2 regions of the Paenibacillus sp. FSL H7-0737 genome follow, and region 1 is predicted to be linked to the other one. Evidence: riboswitches for the same ligand, from Rfam matches in the RefSeq annotation. Region 1 holds a riboswitch; the other holds the start of a gene.

Region 1 (7,902 bases):
TTTGGGTTAAAGAAGACACCCTTCATGCAAAGATGCATGGAGGGTGTTTTGTTAAACTATAAGAACGTATAAGTTTCAAGCTATACATTATCCTTATCTTTCTCTCTTAAACGCCTTTTGCGTCCTTATAAGGACGCAAAAGGCGTTTATACTTGTTGTGATAGCGCTTCATTCGACGTATAATTAGGGCTGGTGATTGCTTTTTTTAATGATATTATTCATTTGTGTATGGGTAGCGTTTCAACTTCTAACTAGAGAAAGGGAGAGAATTGCTGTGAAGCTATTGGGAGCGATTGAAGCAGGCGGAACAAAGTTTGTATGTGGGATTGGTTATGAGGACGGTACCATTGTTGACCGAGTTAGCTTTCCGACAACAACACCGGAAGAAACGATGGGACTAGTAATAGACTATTTTAAAGAGAAGAATGTAGAAGCATTCGGAATCGGATCTTTTGGACCGATTGATCCCGTACTGGACAGCCCTACTTATGGTTACATAACAACGACACCAAAACCTCACTGGGGACAATATAATCTGGTAGGCACAATGGCTGAGCAATTTAACGTTCCGATCGGCTTTGACACGGATGTGAATGGTGCAGCGCTTGCGGAAAGTAAATGGGGAGCGGCTAAAGGTTTGGACAGCTGTCTTTATATTACGGTTGGGACAGGCATTGGAGCAGGAGCGGTTGTTGGCGGCCAGATGGTCCATGGATTGTCACATCCTGAGATGGGACATATTCTAGTTCGTAGACATCCAGAGGATACGTTTGAGGGTTACTGTCCTTATCATGGCGATTGTCTTGAAGGATTAGCCGCAGGTCCGGGGATCGGCAAACGCTGGGGACAACCGGCAGGAGAGCTACCAGTGGACCATCCGGCTTGGGAAATGGAAGCTCACTATCTTGCACATGCACTCATGAACTATGTGCTGATTCTGTCTCCTCAAAAAATCGTAATGGGCGGTGGTGTTATGAAGCAAAGCCACCTGTTCCCGTTAATTCGCACTAAGCTGCAAGAGTTATTGAGCGGATATGTTCAGCATCCATCGCTTAATATTGACATCGATAATTATGTTGTCTCACCAGGTCTTGGAGACAATGCAGGGCTTGCTGGAGCGATTGGATTGGCTACATTAGCTCTAGCTAGAAGCTAGTATAAAAAGACATTGACTGTTCGGTAATATATGGTATTCTAGGATCTAACAGTATAGCATTTAATGAGGGAGCACCTCTTTCGCGTTTATCGTGAGAGAGGTGCTTTTTTGCGTTCGGGGTCGGATTGAAAAAGGATTTGTTCGCTCCGAAGGAGGCTCTTCCCGGAAGGTTATTGTGCTTGCTGTAATGTTGAGAAAGGTAGGGATGAATATGCAAATTGTGTTTATGAACCGTTTATCCAGAATATCTGGAGTGGATCAAGAGGTGTACGCCCAGCTGTGGATTGGAGAGGAAGAGGGGATCTGGAGTTTGGGCTGGCGTGATTTTTCAGGTGGGGAGAATTACATTGAGAATTTGTGGTATGAAGGTGGTTCATGGAATGAGATGCTCTGTGTATACAGGCATGAGCTAGCAGTGAAGATGGGAGATGGCTATCGACCCTTAATCGATGGGATATTCCACGAGGAGGATAGTCTTACTGGGCGTAATCAGGAACAGCTGAAGCTTCAATATTACAGCGAACATTATGGCAATGAAGCCATTTATGAAGAGTTATGTGCTTGGCGCCGTGGTAAGGCTTCGAGTGAACGGAAGGCGCCCTATATTCTCGCCAGTAATCGTCTGTTGCGCTTGTTAAGTACATTTCTACCGCATACGCCAGAGGAACTGATGCAAATTCCGGGTGTTGGAGAAGGCAAGATAGCGCAGTTTGGGGCTGATTGGCTGGTTATAACTACTGCGGTGGCAAGGGAACATGCTTTCCCTCTAAATTGGGTGCATGAAGTAATTGAAGAGGAGTCTTTCGTCTCTTGGCTTTATAAACAGAAAGAAGTCAAATATAAGAAGCAGCTAGAACGACTGCGCTTGCGGAGGATTTTGCTGCAGGGGATCGAGAATGGGTTGGGCTTGGAACAGCTTAAGGTGAATAGTGGAGTGAACCGGCGTGAACTTATAGAAGCGGTAGAGGAGCTAGAAAGAGAAGGTTATTCCGTCGAGAAGCTAATCCATGTAGAGCTTGGCAATATGCCGCAGAATGAGCAGGATGCGATATGGAATGCCTATGTGGAGCTCGGGGATCTCTTCCTAAAACCGGTGTTACATAAGGTGTATGGTGACGACTTTTCCGCTGCTGAAGGATTGGATATTTATTATGAGCGTCTGCGATTGATCCGCATCCGTTTCCGTCGAGAGCAAACGCATAAAGTGGGCATAGCGACCAGTTTTTAAATTTGCGCATACCAAAAAGACGAAGGCTTCCTTATACCTTACGGTTACAGGTCCTTCGTCTTGCTTATTCGTCCGGTTCGTTTCATAGCCATTCCTTCTTGCGGAAAACATACAGCATCCCACAGCCTAACGTCAACATAACGCCTATAACGCCATAATAGCCATATTTCGTATGAAGCTCGGGCATATGATCAAAGTTCATACCGTAGATTCCGGTAATTACGGTCAGGGGCATGAATATTGTTGTAATCGCAGTAAATACTCTCATAATTTCATTCGCGCGGTTGGCGATACTGGATTGGTATGCCTCTCGTAAGTTGCCCATGAGATCGCGATACGTCTCAAAGGTTTCAGATATTTTAACCGCATTTTCATAAATGTCGCTAAAATATTTCTGCAGCTGATCATCAATCAGACGGAGGTCTTTTTTATTTAGGGTATTGATCACTTCTTTTTGTGGCCCCAGCATTTTCTTCAACCATAGAATTTCACTTCGCAGACCGATAATTTCACTGAGATGTGACTTCTTGGTATGCATGAGGATATCTTCTTCCAGCTTCTCAATCCGAGCTTCAATTCGGTCGCCGACGGAGAAATAGTTATCAACGACAAGGTCAATTAGCAAGTAAAGGAACATATCCGGTTCACTTACTTCTTGCTCCCAGAGCATAGGCTTCAGGATTCGTAGTTCATTGATCTTTTGTTTCGTGACAGTGATGATGTAATGTCTTCCAAGGAATACATTGAGCGCCCGTAGGAAAATTTCTTCATCGTCAAAGCGGATGCTATTTACAACTATAAAGTAGTGACTTTCGTATATTTCGATCTTTGGACGCTGATCCTCTTCGCTAAGGCAATCCTCAACAGCAAGATCATGTAGGTTGAACAAGGGCTGAAGCAGCTCCAAATCCTCAACATCGGCGTCAATCCAATAGAACCCTTCCGTTGGGGGTGTTAGTGTTTCATCAATTTCATCAATAGGTGTAAAAACCCCTGCATTTACCAGCCGGATTTTCATCTGATTTCACTCCTCCTATCCCCAGGTCTTCACTAGGGACTGCTAAATTAAGCACAGAGAAAAAAATCAGCTTGGCCGGCGGTACAATCAATACATAGGGCCAAATGACGTTTCGAGGGCATGAAGAAGAACTGCTCCCGCCGCCGGCAAGCTGATGATTATCCTGTGTGGTTGCTCATTCTGTACACATATTTGCGAGCTCGGGTCGCCTTCCATCCTTCTTCTCACCTCTTCTTTTCGTTCAGGTATGAAATACTTGTCTAGTATAACAACGGAGTATGCCTCTTTCAAGCAAATTTATTGTGATTTTGAGGCTTCTTCAGCATTGTATGGACTTGACGAAAAGGAGGTTCATGATTTAAAGTGAATTTTAAAGTAATTTAATTGAATACAGCTAAATCTTATCAAGAGCAGGTGGAGGGACTAGCCCTATGAAACCCGGCAACCGGCGTGTAAACGCACGGTGCTAATTCTTGCGGAATTTCTGCAGACGTCTAATCGTTTTCAGGAACATTCTGGCAGATGAGAGAGGCGCATATGACTGTAGATATGACCTTTCTCGATTTCCGAGGAAGGTCTTTTTATGTTCAGCAAGCCGCAGTGCGGCAAAATAACTAAATTCAGCTAAGGAGTGGAAAGACAATGCCAATTAAAATTCCCGACAGTTTACCGGCGAAAGAAGTACTATCCGGAGAAAATATTTTTGTGATGGACGAAAGTCAGGCTTTCCATCAGGATATCCGTCCACTACGGATTGCTATTCTGAACCTCATGCCGACTAAAGAGACGACAGAGACTCAATTGCTGCGTTTAATTGGAAATTCGCCACTACAAGTTGATGTTACTTTATTGCATCCGCGTTCCCATATTTCCAAGAATACTTCTGCTGAACATTTGAAGAGCTTTTACAAAACCTTTGACGAGATCAGCCACCGCCGTTTGGATGGTTTAATCGTTACAGGTGCTCCTGTAGAACAAATGGAGTTCGAGGAAGTATCGTATTGGGAAGAACTGAAAGAGATTTTTGAATGGAGCAAGGACAATGTGACTTCAACCATGCATATTTGTTGGGCGGCACAGGCAGGCTTATATCATCATTTTGGTGTTCGTAAAGTGGCATTGCCTGAGAAATGTTTTGGCGTCTTCCCTCATACGATTAATCAAAATAACATTAAACTGTTGCGCGGCTTTGACGAGGTATTCCATGTACCACACTCTCGTCATACCGATGTCTCCCGTGAAGATATTGAGAATAATCCAGATCTGCAGATTCTGGCGGAATCCGAAGAAGCTGGTATGTATCTAGTGGCTACAAACGACGGTAAACAAATATTTGTGACCGGACATTCCGAATACGATCCTCTATCCTTGAAATGGGAATATGACCGTGATGTGTCTAGAGGGATGGAGATGGCTTTGCCGAAACATTACTTCCCTAAAGATGATCCAGAACGTACACCTCCAGCAGTGTGGCGTGCGCATGCTAATTTATTATTCTCTAACTGGCTCAATTACTATGTATATCAAGAAACGCCTTATGATATCGACCCGATTGTTTACTAATAATAGCGCTACAATATAAATTAGGAGGCATTAATCATGGATGACAAACTTAGGATTGAAAGTAGACTGGCTCAAATAGGTTCTCAAGAAGATCCAGCCACAGGAGCAATTAATTTTCCGATTTATAATGCAACGGCATTTCGTCATCCAAAACTCGGTCAGAGCACAGGGTTTGATTATAGCCGTACCAAGAGTCCGACCCGTTCAGTGCTTGAGAATGCAGCTGCAGAACTGGAATCCGGAGATGCAGGATTTGCTTGTAGCTCAGGGATGGCAGCGATACAAACGGTGCTTACCTTGTTTGCTCAAGGCGACCATCTGATCGTTTCGCTGGATCTTTACGGCGGTACCTATCGTTTGTTGGAACGGATTATGTCCAAGTTTGGAATCACTGCTTCATATGTAGACACGAATGATTTGGATGCACTGGAAACTTCGCGTCGTCCAAATACGAAAGCTGTATTTATTGAAACGCCAACGAACCCACTTATGATGATCACGGATATTGAAGCCGTGTGCACTTGGGCACGTCATCATGGGTTACTTAGCATTGTAGATAATACGCTGCTGACTCCATTCTTCCAACGGCCTATAGAATTAGGTGCGGATATTGTAGTTCATAGCGCTACTAAGTATTTGGGTGGTCATAATGATGTACTGGCAGGCCTGATTGTATCCAAGGGTGTAGAATTATCAGCTGAATTAGCTATTCTACATAACTCTATTGGCGCCGTGCTCGGACCAACAGACAGTTATCAGTTGATGAGGGGCTTGAAGACATTGGCGCTGCGTATGGAGCGTCACGAAAGCAATGCATTAGCGATCGCTCACTACTTATTAGAGCATCCAGCGATTGCGGAAGTGTTTCATCCAGGATTGCCTGATCATCCAGGACATGAAATCCAGAATCGCCAATCTTCAGGCAATACCGGTATTTTTTCTTTCAAATTAAAAGATGCCAGATACGTAGAGCCGCTTCTTCGTCATATTCGTCTTATTGCATTCGCAGAAAGCTTGGGCGGTGTAGAGTCACTGATGACTTATCCGGCTGTACAAACGCATGCTGATATTCCTGTGGAGATTCGAAATGCTGTGGGTGTAGATGATCGTTTACTGCGCTTCTCCGTCGGTATTGAACATGCAGAGGATTTGATTGCTGATCTTAGCCAAGCACTAGAAGCCGCTAGGGCAGAAATTGAGTCCAAGTAACAGGAAGAAATGTTCAATCGAGTGTTAGTGGAGAAATAGAGTATAACTAGCAGTATCGCTTAGTGCGATGCTGCTTTTCTTCTGGATAGGAATTTGCGAAGAATGTAAAAGCATTTTTCAAGCTGTTCAGATTGTGATACGATGAGGAAATGAACTGTTCAATTGTATGAGAAAGGGTTGTCACCTTGAAAAAAGAGACAACGTTTTTTCTTCCTGTAATTTTGTGATTCTACCATACCCCTAAGGGTTTAGAAGGAGGATGCGAACGATGAGTGCGATAGATCTTATTTTGGACAAAGCCCTACGGGGTGAACGTCTCCAATTGGAAGATACCATCCGGCTGTTCGAGAGCAACGAAATTGAGAAAATGGGTGCAGCTGCAAACACCATAATGGAACGCTGGCATCCAGACCCGATGGCCACGTTTGTAATTGGTCGTAATATTAACTATACGAATGTATGTGATGTCTACTGCCGTTTCTGCGCATTTTATCGCAGACCGGGCTCTGATGAGGGTTATGTATTGCCGGATGAGACGATTTACCAAAAAATCGCTGAGACTATCGCTGTAAATGGTACAGAAATACTGATGCAAGGCGGTACGAACCCAAATCTTCCTTTCAGCTATTATACCGATATACTTCGCGGAATTAAGCAACGTTTTCCTGAGATTACAATGCATTCCTTCTCTCCTGCTGAGATTATGAAGATGAAGGAAGTATCTGGATTATCGCTCGAGGAAGTTGTGCGTGAAATCCATGCTGCTGGCCTGGATTCACTACCAGGTGGTGGAGCGGAAATTCTCGATGATCGCACACGCCGCAAGATCAGCCGACTTAAAGGCTCATGGCGCGAGTGGATGGATGTCATGCAGACAGCGCATAAGATCGGTATGAATACGACAGCTACGATGGTCATTGGACTTGGTGAAAGTATGGAAGAACGGGCATTACACTTACTTCGTGTGCGTGAGGCTCAGGACGAGTGTATTGCCAACAAGTATGATTCAGAGGGTTTCTTGGCCTTTATCTCTTGGACCTTCCAACCGGACAATACCAACCTGAAGCTGGATAGACAAACGCCTGAAGAATATCTGAAGACGGTAGCCATAAGTCGCCTTGTTCTAGACAATATTAAAAACTTCCAGTCCTCTTGGGTAACAATGGGACCAGAGGTCGGTAAGCTTTCCCTTCAATATGGCTGCAACGATTTCGGTAGTACGATGATTGAAGAAAACGTAGTATCTTCTGCGGGCGCGACCTACAAGGTCAATATCGAATCGATTACTCAGCTGATCCGCGAAGCAGGCAAAATCCCGGCACAGCGGAATACACGCTACGATATTCTGCGCGTGTTCGATGATGCTAATGCGAAGATTGATAATGATTTCATCATGCAGAACTAATATATAAATTAAATCAACGCTTGTTGCTCGTTAATCCGTTTAGTGGATGATTGAGCAGCAAGCGTTTTTTGTATGGTTAAGATTTCGAAGGTTTATTTTACCTGTGAACATAAATTCATTATTTTATTACATTTCTGTATACACATTATTATCCAAAAATGATATCATAATCATATCAAAAGAATATCTTATGGGGGTGCTTTTTTATGAAGGAGAAAACGCTTCGTCCTGTCAGCGGATTTTGGGTTATCGCATTAATTGCAGTTTGTTTGGCTGGTGGAATCTATGGTGCTGTTCAGGAGTATATTGCAGTACCGGTCATT
Region 2 (7,902 bases), 2.9 Mb from region 1:
TTTTGATGCTTATGATTGGGAATATGGACTTGATGGCGTTCCGAAGAAGAGTCTACAGTCAGGTAATAATACGAATGATCCTGCGAATGAAGGAACGACTACAGGTACTCAGTAACTTTGACTCTAAGGGAATAATGATTAAAAATAAACAGCTGCTCTATTGAGAGCATAAAAGAATGGAGGGGTGGCAATGACTGCCAAATACCGCCTGCTTGCTTTGGATATGGATGGAACCCTACTGAATGATGAACAGATTATTACACCTACAACGGTGAAATGGCTTCAAAAGGCGGTCGACGCAGGCGTTCATGTCTGTCTGTCGACAGGCCGGGCTTTTACAAGTGCATTTCCATATGCTGAGCAGCTTGGACTAGAAACACCTATGATTACTGTGAACGGTAGTGAGGTATGGCGAGCTCCACATGAAATTTATCGGCGATCATTGATGGACCCTATGCTGGTACAGCAAATGTATGAACTTGCTAAAGAAGATGACATCTGGTTCTGGGCCTATTCTACGGAAAAAGTCCACAAACAGGATAACTGGGATGGGGATGTAACGGGCAGAGAATGGCTTAAATTCGGTTATCACACCGAAGATGATGAGCTTCGTCATAAGCTGCTGCTTCGTCTTCAAGATATGGGTGGATTGGAGATTACGAACTCCTCTCCACATAACCTGGAGATTAACCCTCTAGGAGTGAATAAAGCAGCCGGAATCATGGAAGTCTGTAAGCTGCTAGGACTAGACATGTCCCAAGTTATAGCGGTTGGTGACAGCCTCAATGACCTTGCAGCGATTCAGCAGTCAGGGCTTGGGGTTGCCATGGGCAACGCTCAGGAGACGGTTAAAGAAGAGGCTGACGTTGTGGTGGCTTCTAATAATAATGATGGAATTGCAGAAGTCATTCAAAAATATATTTTTAATGAAGCTATTGCGAAGTGAATCCATAGAGCATATTTGCTATTAGGAGGTTAAGTGTTGACGATCCTGGGTTGGATTCTTATTATTGCTTTATTTGCCGTAGGGCTAGCGGGGGCTGTGTACCCTATACTGCCGGGTGCGCTTGCGATTTATCTTGCCTTTTTCGTATATGGCTGGTTCTTTTCTTTCGAGCCTTTTGGTGCCTGGTTCTGGATCATTCAAACGCTGATCGTTGTAGTTTTATTTATTGCTGATTACGTTGTAGGGGCTTGGGGCGTTAAGAAATTTGGCGGCTCACGTTCATCGATTATCGGGAGTACGATTGGGCTAATCATTGGTCCTTTTGTAATCCCAGCCTTTGGACTTATTATTGGTCCGTTTCTGGGTGCCTTTATAGGAGAATTGATCGTAGGTTCTTCACCGGCTAAAGCTGCCAAAGTAAGTGTAGGATCAATACTTGGGTTGTTTAGTAGTACTGTTGTCAAAATTGTGCTACAAATTATTATGGTCGTCCTCTTTTTTATATGGGTCGTCCGGTTTTAATTTTAACAGTGAAGAAGGGGAAATGGTTTGTCCAAGAAAGAGTCTTTCGTAAAAGGCACGCTTATCCTTGCTGCTGCAGCTTTGGTGGCAAGGGTACTCGGGCTTGTTCAGCGGGTGCCGCTGGATCATATTTTTGATGATGTGGGGAGAGCATCATTTGGGGTATCGAACAATATCTATTTAATGCTGCTCACCGTGGCTACAGCAGGTATTCCAAGTACGCTCAGTAAAATGGTCTCCGAGCGGTACGCTCTGAATCGTCCTGAAGAGGCGAGACAAGTGTATCATGCAGCATTGCTATTTTCAGTAGCAGCAGGGGTAATCATGACGGCCTTGCTGTACATAGGCGCTCCGTTCTATGCGACACATATTGCTGATGTACCTGAATCAGCGATGGCAGTTAGGGCTATTGCACCTGCGCTTTTACTTTTTCCGGCAATTGCCATGATGCGTGGATATTTTCAAGGGCGCAACAATATGATGGCTGGTGGTATTTCACAGATTGTAGAGCAGTTCGCTCGCGTACTAGTCGCTATTTTACTAGCTTATATTCTATTACAGCAGGGGTATAACAATACAACTATAGCTGCGGGAGCATCCTTCGGTAGCGTAATTGGTAGTATTGCAGCATTTGGTGTCATGATTTATTTTGCAATCAAGCTGCGCCGAGAGGATAAACAGCAAGGATTAAATTACAATACCACTCAAAAATTGCCGATTTGGGGAATTTACAAAGATATTTTCACACTATCAATTCCGATCGTGCTCTCTTCACTTACGATTCCCGTAGTGAATGTGATTGATACTTCTTTGGCTGTTCCACTGCTTATTGATCAGATGGGCAGAGAGAGTGCAACAGCAGCTTTGGGTATACTAACCACGCGTGCTCAAAGTGTGGCCGGAATTCCGCCGGTACTAGCCATTGCGCTAGGTACCTCGCTGATTCCGATCATTTCAGCTGCCTATGCCCGTCGTGATGAGGGACACTTGAAGAAGCAAATTACACTTGCTTTGCGGATTTCTATCCTGACAGGGATGCCAATTGTGTTGGCACTTGTGGCAGCAGCTTATTCTGTAAACGGGTTATTGTTCAGCAGCTTGGACGGAAGCGGAATTGTGGCGATGCTTACGATTGGAACGATCTTTCAGATCACCATGATGACAACGAACTCCATCTTGCTCGGTATGGGCAAATCACGCATTTCAATGTATTATGTGCTAGTGGGTATTATTGTTAAATTAGTCGCAAGCTTCTTACTAAGTAAGATATTTGGGATCTACGGGATTATCGGCGCAACAGCACTTTGTTTCGTAGTTATTACTATTCTTAACTTACGGATGCTGAAATCCATTGTACCTTTCGAAATTATGGGTAAACGGTGGGGCGGCTTCGCAATTGCGGTTCTGGTGTCCGGTGGTATTGGTTTTGGACTTAACCAAGCTGGAATTCTGTTAACAGATCTAATGCCTGCACGTCTGGCATTTCTGATCACTTGTCTTGTTGTAGGGGCCGCAGTTGTTGTTATTTATCTGGTCATGCTAATTGTACTGGGTGTGCTTACTAAACAGGAAATCTCCAGTTATCCGCGTGCATTGCAAAAATTGCTCCATCCGCTGATGAAATTGCAGCCTGCGCGTGTTCGTATGAGAGAATAAGTTTGACTTCTGCATGACATTTTGCTTCACTTAAAGAATAGAAATTTGACAGATATGGAAGAAAGGACTGAACAAGCTATGGACAAAATTAGTTCTCCTGCTGAATTTCAGGTAGCCATTCAATCTCCTCGATTAACTGTAGCCATCTTCAAGGCGGACTGGTGCTCGGATTGTAAATTTATCGATCCTTTTATTCCTGAGGTAGAGCAAGCCTATGCAGATCGTCTAACGCTGGTTGAGGTTGACGTTGATGCTGTGGGTGACGTTAGTCAGGAACAAAATATTATGGGTATTCCAAGCTTTGTCGCGTATTCCGATGGACGTGAATTGGTTAGATTCGTTAATAAATTACGTAAATCCCGCGAGGAAATTGAGAATTTCCTGGATAAAGCGGTTCAAGTGCATCAAAGCCTTCAACAGTAATTCCGGAAAACCACCGCTTTCGCCTGTTCGAGCAAAAGCGGTGGTTTTTTAAGATGCTTCTTCATTACTAAAAACTGCGGGTGATATTTTTGTCGACAAATCAGTTGAAATGGCTTAGTTATCTTACTTGCCTTATCATGTTCCTCGCTGTACTAGGGGGAGCGGTTGTAACGAAGACTGGATCGGGATTGGAATGTGGAAATGAATGGCCGCTCTGTCATGGGAAATTGATTCCGGCCTATACTGTAGGTTCGATGATTGAATACACCCATCGCTTGTTTAGCGGATTGGCAGGGTTATTGTCACTTGCCTCGATGATTGCCTTTTGGCGTTATGCTCGAAATCGGCGGGACTTGTTAGTATATGCATTCATGACGTTGCTGTTTGTAATTGTTCAAGGTGGTATGGGAGCGCTTGCAGTGATTAAATCCCAATCTGCTGCTGTAATGGCACTACATATGGGCTTTTCTTTGATCGCTTTTTCAAGTTCTCTAATGCTGGCTCTAGGAACTAAAAGGCGACATGAAGCAGGTGAGTACGATCCTAAGATGGAGCTTCAGAAGCAACCCGTCAGTAAGGCTTTCCGCAATTTAACCTGCTTTACGGCCTTTTATTCCTATGTTGTTGTTTATATTGGAGCCTTTGTTAGTCATACGGATTCGCGCGGTGGATGTTCTGGCTGGCCGCTCTGTAACGGTGAATGGGTTCCCGAGCTTTCCGGGGGAGTAGGTATTGTTTTTACGCACCGGATTGCGGCTTTGATCTTATTCATTCTTACTGCGGTGCTTGGACATTTAGCTTTTTGGAAACATAAGGATTACCCAGAGCTAAGAGCTCTTGGCGTAGCGGCTGTTCTGCTGTGCTTGATGCAGGTATTTAGTGGAGCTGCTGTTGTTTACACACTAGATAATGAAAGATTGTACATATTTGCCGCTTTGGCTCATATTTTGTTGATCGCTAGTTTGTTTGGTGTCTTATGTTATATGAGTGTAAGAGTCTGGCAGCTGAATCGCGCGAGAAATGTAGTTGTTGAAAAAAATCCAACGAATCCAATGACACCGTTGTAACACCCTTGGTAGAAAGTTCCCACCGTGGATAGAGTCGCTTTACCTTCGGAATAATAAAGTGGAAATCGGTATATCGTGGTGCTGGACAAAACTTTAGGAGGACTGGGATATGCTGCGGGTTATACTTGGAGAGCCGCCTCGAAAGAACAGCGGTGTATTGGCTGACGCGATGGAGAACATGGCCACATTTGCAGCCTTACTGCGCAAGGAAATGAACGCTCATGAGGATAATGACCATGAATACCGCAAGCTGGAGATTTGGACACGTGGACTGATCTCCTCATTGGATGAATTGGAGCAAAGCTGGTTCGCAGCTGCTTTTTACCGGAAATCGGTAATCGCTGGTTATATGGACGATATGTCACCAGTGGAACAAGGCGATTATGCGCGGTATGTTTATTTTTATAAAGATGGATTTATTCGTGTGTTCTCTCTTCTGGACAAGCTTGGAACGGTACTGAATCATTTTTATGACCTCAAAACCTCCAAATTAAAAACGCACTTTTCTTATTTTACAGTACTGCGTCAACTTCAGTTATTGAATGTGCATCCTGCATTAGCGGATCAACTGGAACAGATCAAGAACTCTTATCGTGATCCACTGGAGAATCTACGCAAGCGCAGAAATGCTGAAATTCATTATATGAATTCCGAAATGCAGGATGATTTATGGCAGCGACATCAAGGCTTGCATGACAAAATTCAGCTTGAGGATTTAGATAGCCATCTTGAGGATTTGAAGCAGTCCCTTGAAATGAACTGTAAAACATTAATCGCGGCATTCAGCTACAGCAATGAACAGCTGCGTAAGGAAATCAGCAAGGCAAAGCGTGTACAATCCTAAGCGTTCAAGATATTTCCTTTTGACAAAAAACAAGAAACTTACTATACTTATGCTTGCATTAAAGTCTGTACGAATTCAAACATAAAATTTCATACTCTATATCTTATCGAGAGTGGCGGAGGGATAGGCCCGATGAAGCCCGGCAACCGATTTGTATACAGCGCGATTAGCGTTATGTACAAATGTCATGGTGCTAATTCCTACAATGACGCAAGGTTTGTGGTCGTTGGCAGATGAGAAGGCATTGTCTAAATAAACACACAGAGCCTCTTGCGATCTGCATCGATCGTCGGAGGTTTTTTTGTATGGAATAAGTGAATTATAAAGGGGGCGACGAGCGTTGATTAATCTAAAAGGAATAACAAAGGTATATGGAAAAGGCAGCCATGCGGCTTCAGCACTTTCCGGATTGAATTTGTCTATCGAAAAAGGTGAAATATTCGGAGTTATTGGCCATTCTGGAGCGGGGAAAAGTACATTGATCCGTTGCATTAATCTGTTGGAGCGTCCGACAGAAGGGGAAGTTTGGGTAGATGGCATTGAACTAACCAAGCTTACTCAAGGTCAGCTGCAGGAACAACGGCGCAAAATTGGGATGATTTTTCAACATTTCAATCTGCTATCTTCTGCAACGGTGTACGATAACATTGCTTTTCCTCTGCGACTCACAGGCACTTCGAGAGCAGATATTGATACTAAAGTGAAAGATTTGCTTGCCTTAGTGGGGCTTGAAGAACACCGGGATAAATACCCCTCCCAATTATCAGGCGGACAAAAGCAACGGGTGGGCATCGCACGGGCACTTGCCAGCGACCCCGATGTGCTGCTGTGTGACGAAGCAACCTCTGCGCTTGATCCACAAACGACAGACTCTATTCTTAAGCTATTGCTCGATATTAATAAACGATTCCATCTGACCATTGTGCTGATCACTCACGAAATGCACGTGATTCAGAGCATCTGCGACCGTGTTGCGGTCATTCATGGTGGTGGTATCGTTGAGCAAGGTAAAGTCACGGAGGTATTCCTGAAGCCGCAGCATGAGGTCACTCGCGATTTCATTCGCAGTGAATCACAGAATGAGGGACCCCTTCGTACGGCGCTTGACGCTGCTGCTGGGGACAACTCTCAGGCCGTCAAAATTACTTTTTTCGGAGAGAAGACCTACGGCTCTGCACTTTCCAATGTAGTACGTGAGACAGGTGTTAGCTTCGCCATTCTGCATGGTACCATCTCAACGATAAAAGACGTACCTTATGGACAAATGATTGTTCGGTTCGAAGGTCCAGCTGAAGCGATCGCTGTGACGATAGCCGAACTAACCGCTCAAGGCCTTGAAGTGGAGGTGATTTCGTAATGAATTTCGCAGACTTAAACTGGCAAGAAATGATGGATGCTACAGTTGCTACCTTGCAAATGTTAATATTCTCTGGATTGTTCACAATTATTCTTGGTTTACCACTCGGAATTCTATTGTATTTATGGGGAAGATCGAATAGTATAGTAATCAGAGTAATTTACTCGGTCTTATCTTTCTTTGTAAACATCTTGCGTTCCGTACCGTTTATCATTTTGATGGTGGCTTTAATTCCTTTTAGCAAAACTATCGTTGGAACCTCCATTGGAGTACTTGGTACGATTCCACCGCTCGTGATTGGTGCAGCTCCATTCTTTGCTCGCTTGGTGGAAACGGCATTAAGAGAAGTGGATCGTGGAGTAATCGAAGCGGCGCAAGGGATGGGAGCATCCACGAATCAGATCGTTATGCGTGTTCTTTTGCCAGAGGCTCGTCCAGGTCTGCTCGCTGGGGTTACGATCACACTGGTTACACTGGTCTCCTATACGGCAATGTCCGGGATGGTAGGCGGCGGCGGGTTAGGGGATCTAGCGATTCGTTACGGATATTACCGATATGAGAAGGAAGTTATGATTATCTCTGTAGTCTTAATGGTCATACTGGTGCAACTGCTACAAATGGCCGGTGATCGACTAGTACGACATTTCACACGGAAATAAGGTACGTCCATATATAGCCTTATTCATACAAATACCAAGGATAAGAGGGGGATTTAAAATGAAAAAATTACTACTTACTTTTTTTAGTCTGACACTGGTTGTGGTGCTGGCTGCTTGCGGCAATAACAATAATGCTTCTAACTCGGCTGCTACTAATGCACCAAAAGATGGTGCTGCAACTGAGTCATCTGCAGAACCTGTAAAATTGGTGGTTGGTGCTTCACCTGTTCCACACGCTGAGATCCTAAAAGCTATTGCTCCATTGCTTGAAGCGCAAGGAATTAAATTAGAAATCAAAGAATTCACTGACTATGTTCAACCAAACGTTCAGCTTTCAGAGAAGAATCTGGATGCTAACTTCTTCCAACATCAACCTTACCTGGATGACCAGAATCAAAAGAACGGTTCGGATCTAGTTTCTGTTACAG

The links. Region 1 has a riboswitch for S-adenosylmethionine ahead of metA (homoserine O-acetyltransferase MetA). Riboswitches for the same ligand answer to the same signal wherever they lie in the genome.
Region 2: linked by a shared signal. The riboswitch ahead of H70737_RS24755 (methionine ABC transporter ATP-binding protein) and the one ahead of metA (homoserine O-acetyltransferase MetA) in region 1 are both predicted to bind S-adenosylmethionine.

Annotation. Positions count from the first base shown of each region.
Region 1 covers NZ_CP009279.1:1,849,275-1,857,176, forward strand. The annotation lists gene H70737_RS08010 (5'-3' exonuclease) at 1-10, shown strand, start outside; gene H70737_RS08015 (ROK family protein) at 275-1,156, shown strand; gene H70737_RS08020 (HRDC domain-containing protein) at 1,368-2,384, shown strand; gene corA (magnesium/cobalt transporter CorA) at 2,467-3,402, opposite strand; SAM riboswitch class I at 3,801-3,931, shown strand; gene metA (homoserine O-acetyltransferase MetA) at 4,045-4,965, shown strand; gene H70737_RS08035 (aminotransferase class I/II-fold pyridoxal phosphate-dependent enzyme) at 5,002-6,174, shown strand; gene mqnC (cyclic dehypoxanthinyl futalosine synthase) at 6,443-7,579, shown strand; gene H70737_RS08045 (SPFH domain-containing protein) at 7,786-7,902, shown strand, end outside.
Region 2 covers NZ_CP009279.1:5,667,541-5,675,442, reverse strand. The annotation lists gene H70737_RS24790 (peptidoglycan D,D-transpeptidase FtsI family protein) at 1-115, shown strand, start outside; gene H70737_RS24785 (Cof-type HAD-IIB family hydrolase) at 191-946, shown strand; gene H70737_RS24780 (DUF456 domain-containing protein) at 983-1,468, shown strand; gene H70737_RS24775 (putative polysaccharide biosynthesis protein) at 1,496-3,124, shown strand; gene H70737_RS24770 (thioredoxin family protein) at 3,203-3,547, shown strand; gene H70737_RS24765 (COX15/CtaA family protein) at 3,637-4,614, shown strand; gene H70737_RS24760 (Cthe_2314 family HEPN domain-containing protein) at 4,724-5,458, shown strand; SAM riboswitch class I at 5,559-5,698, shown strand; gene H70737_RS24755 (methionine ABC transporter ATP-binding protein) at 5,799-6,815, shown strand; gene H70737_RS24750 (methionine ABC transporter permease) at 6,815-7,474, shown strand; gene H70737_RS24745 (MetQ/NlpA family ABC transporter substrate-binding protein) at 7,533-7,902, shown strand, end outside.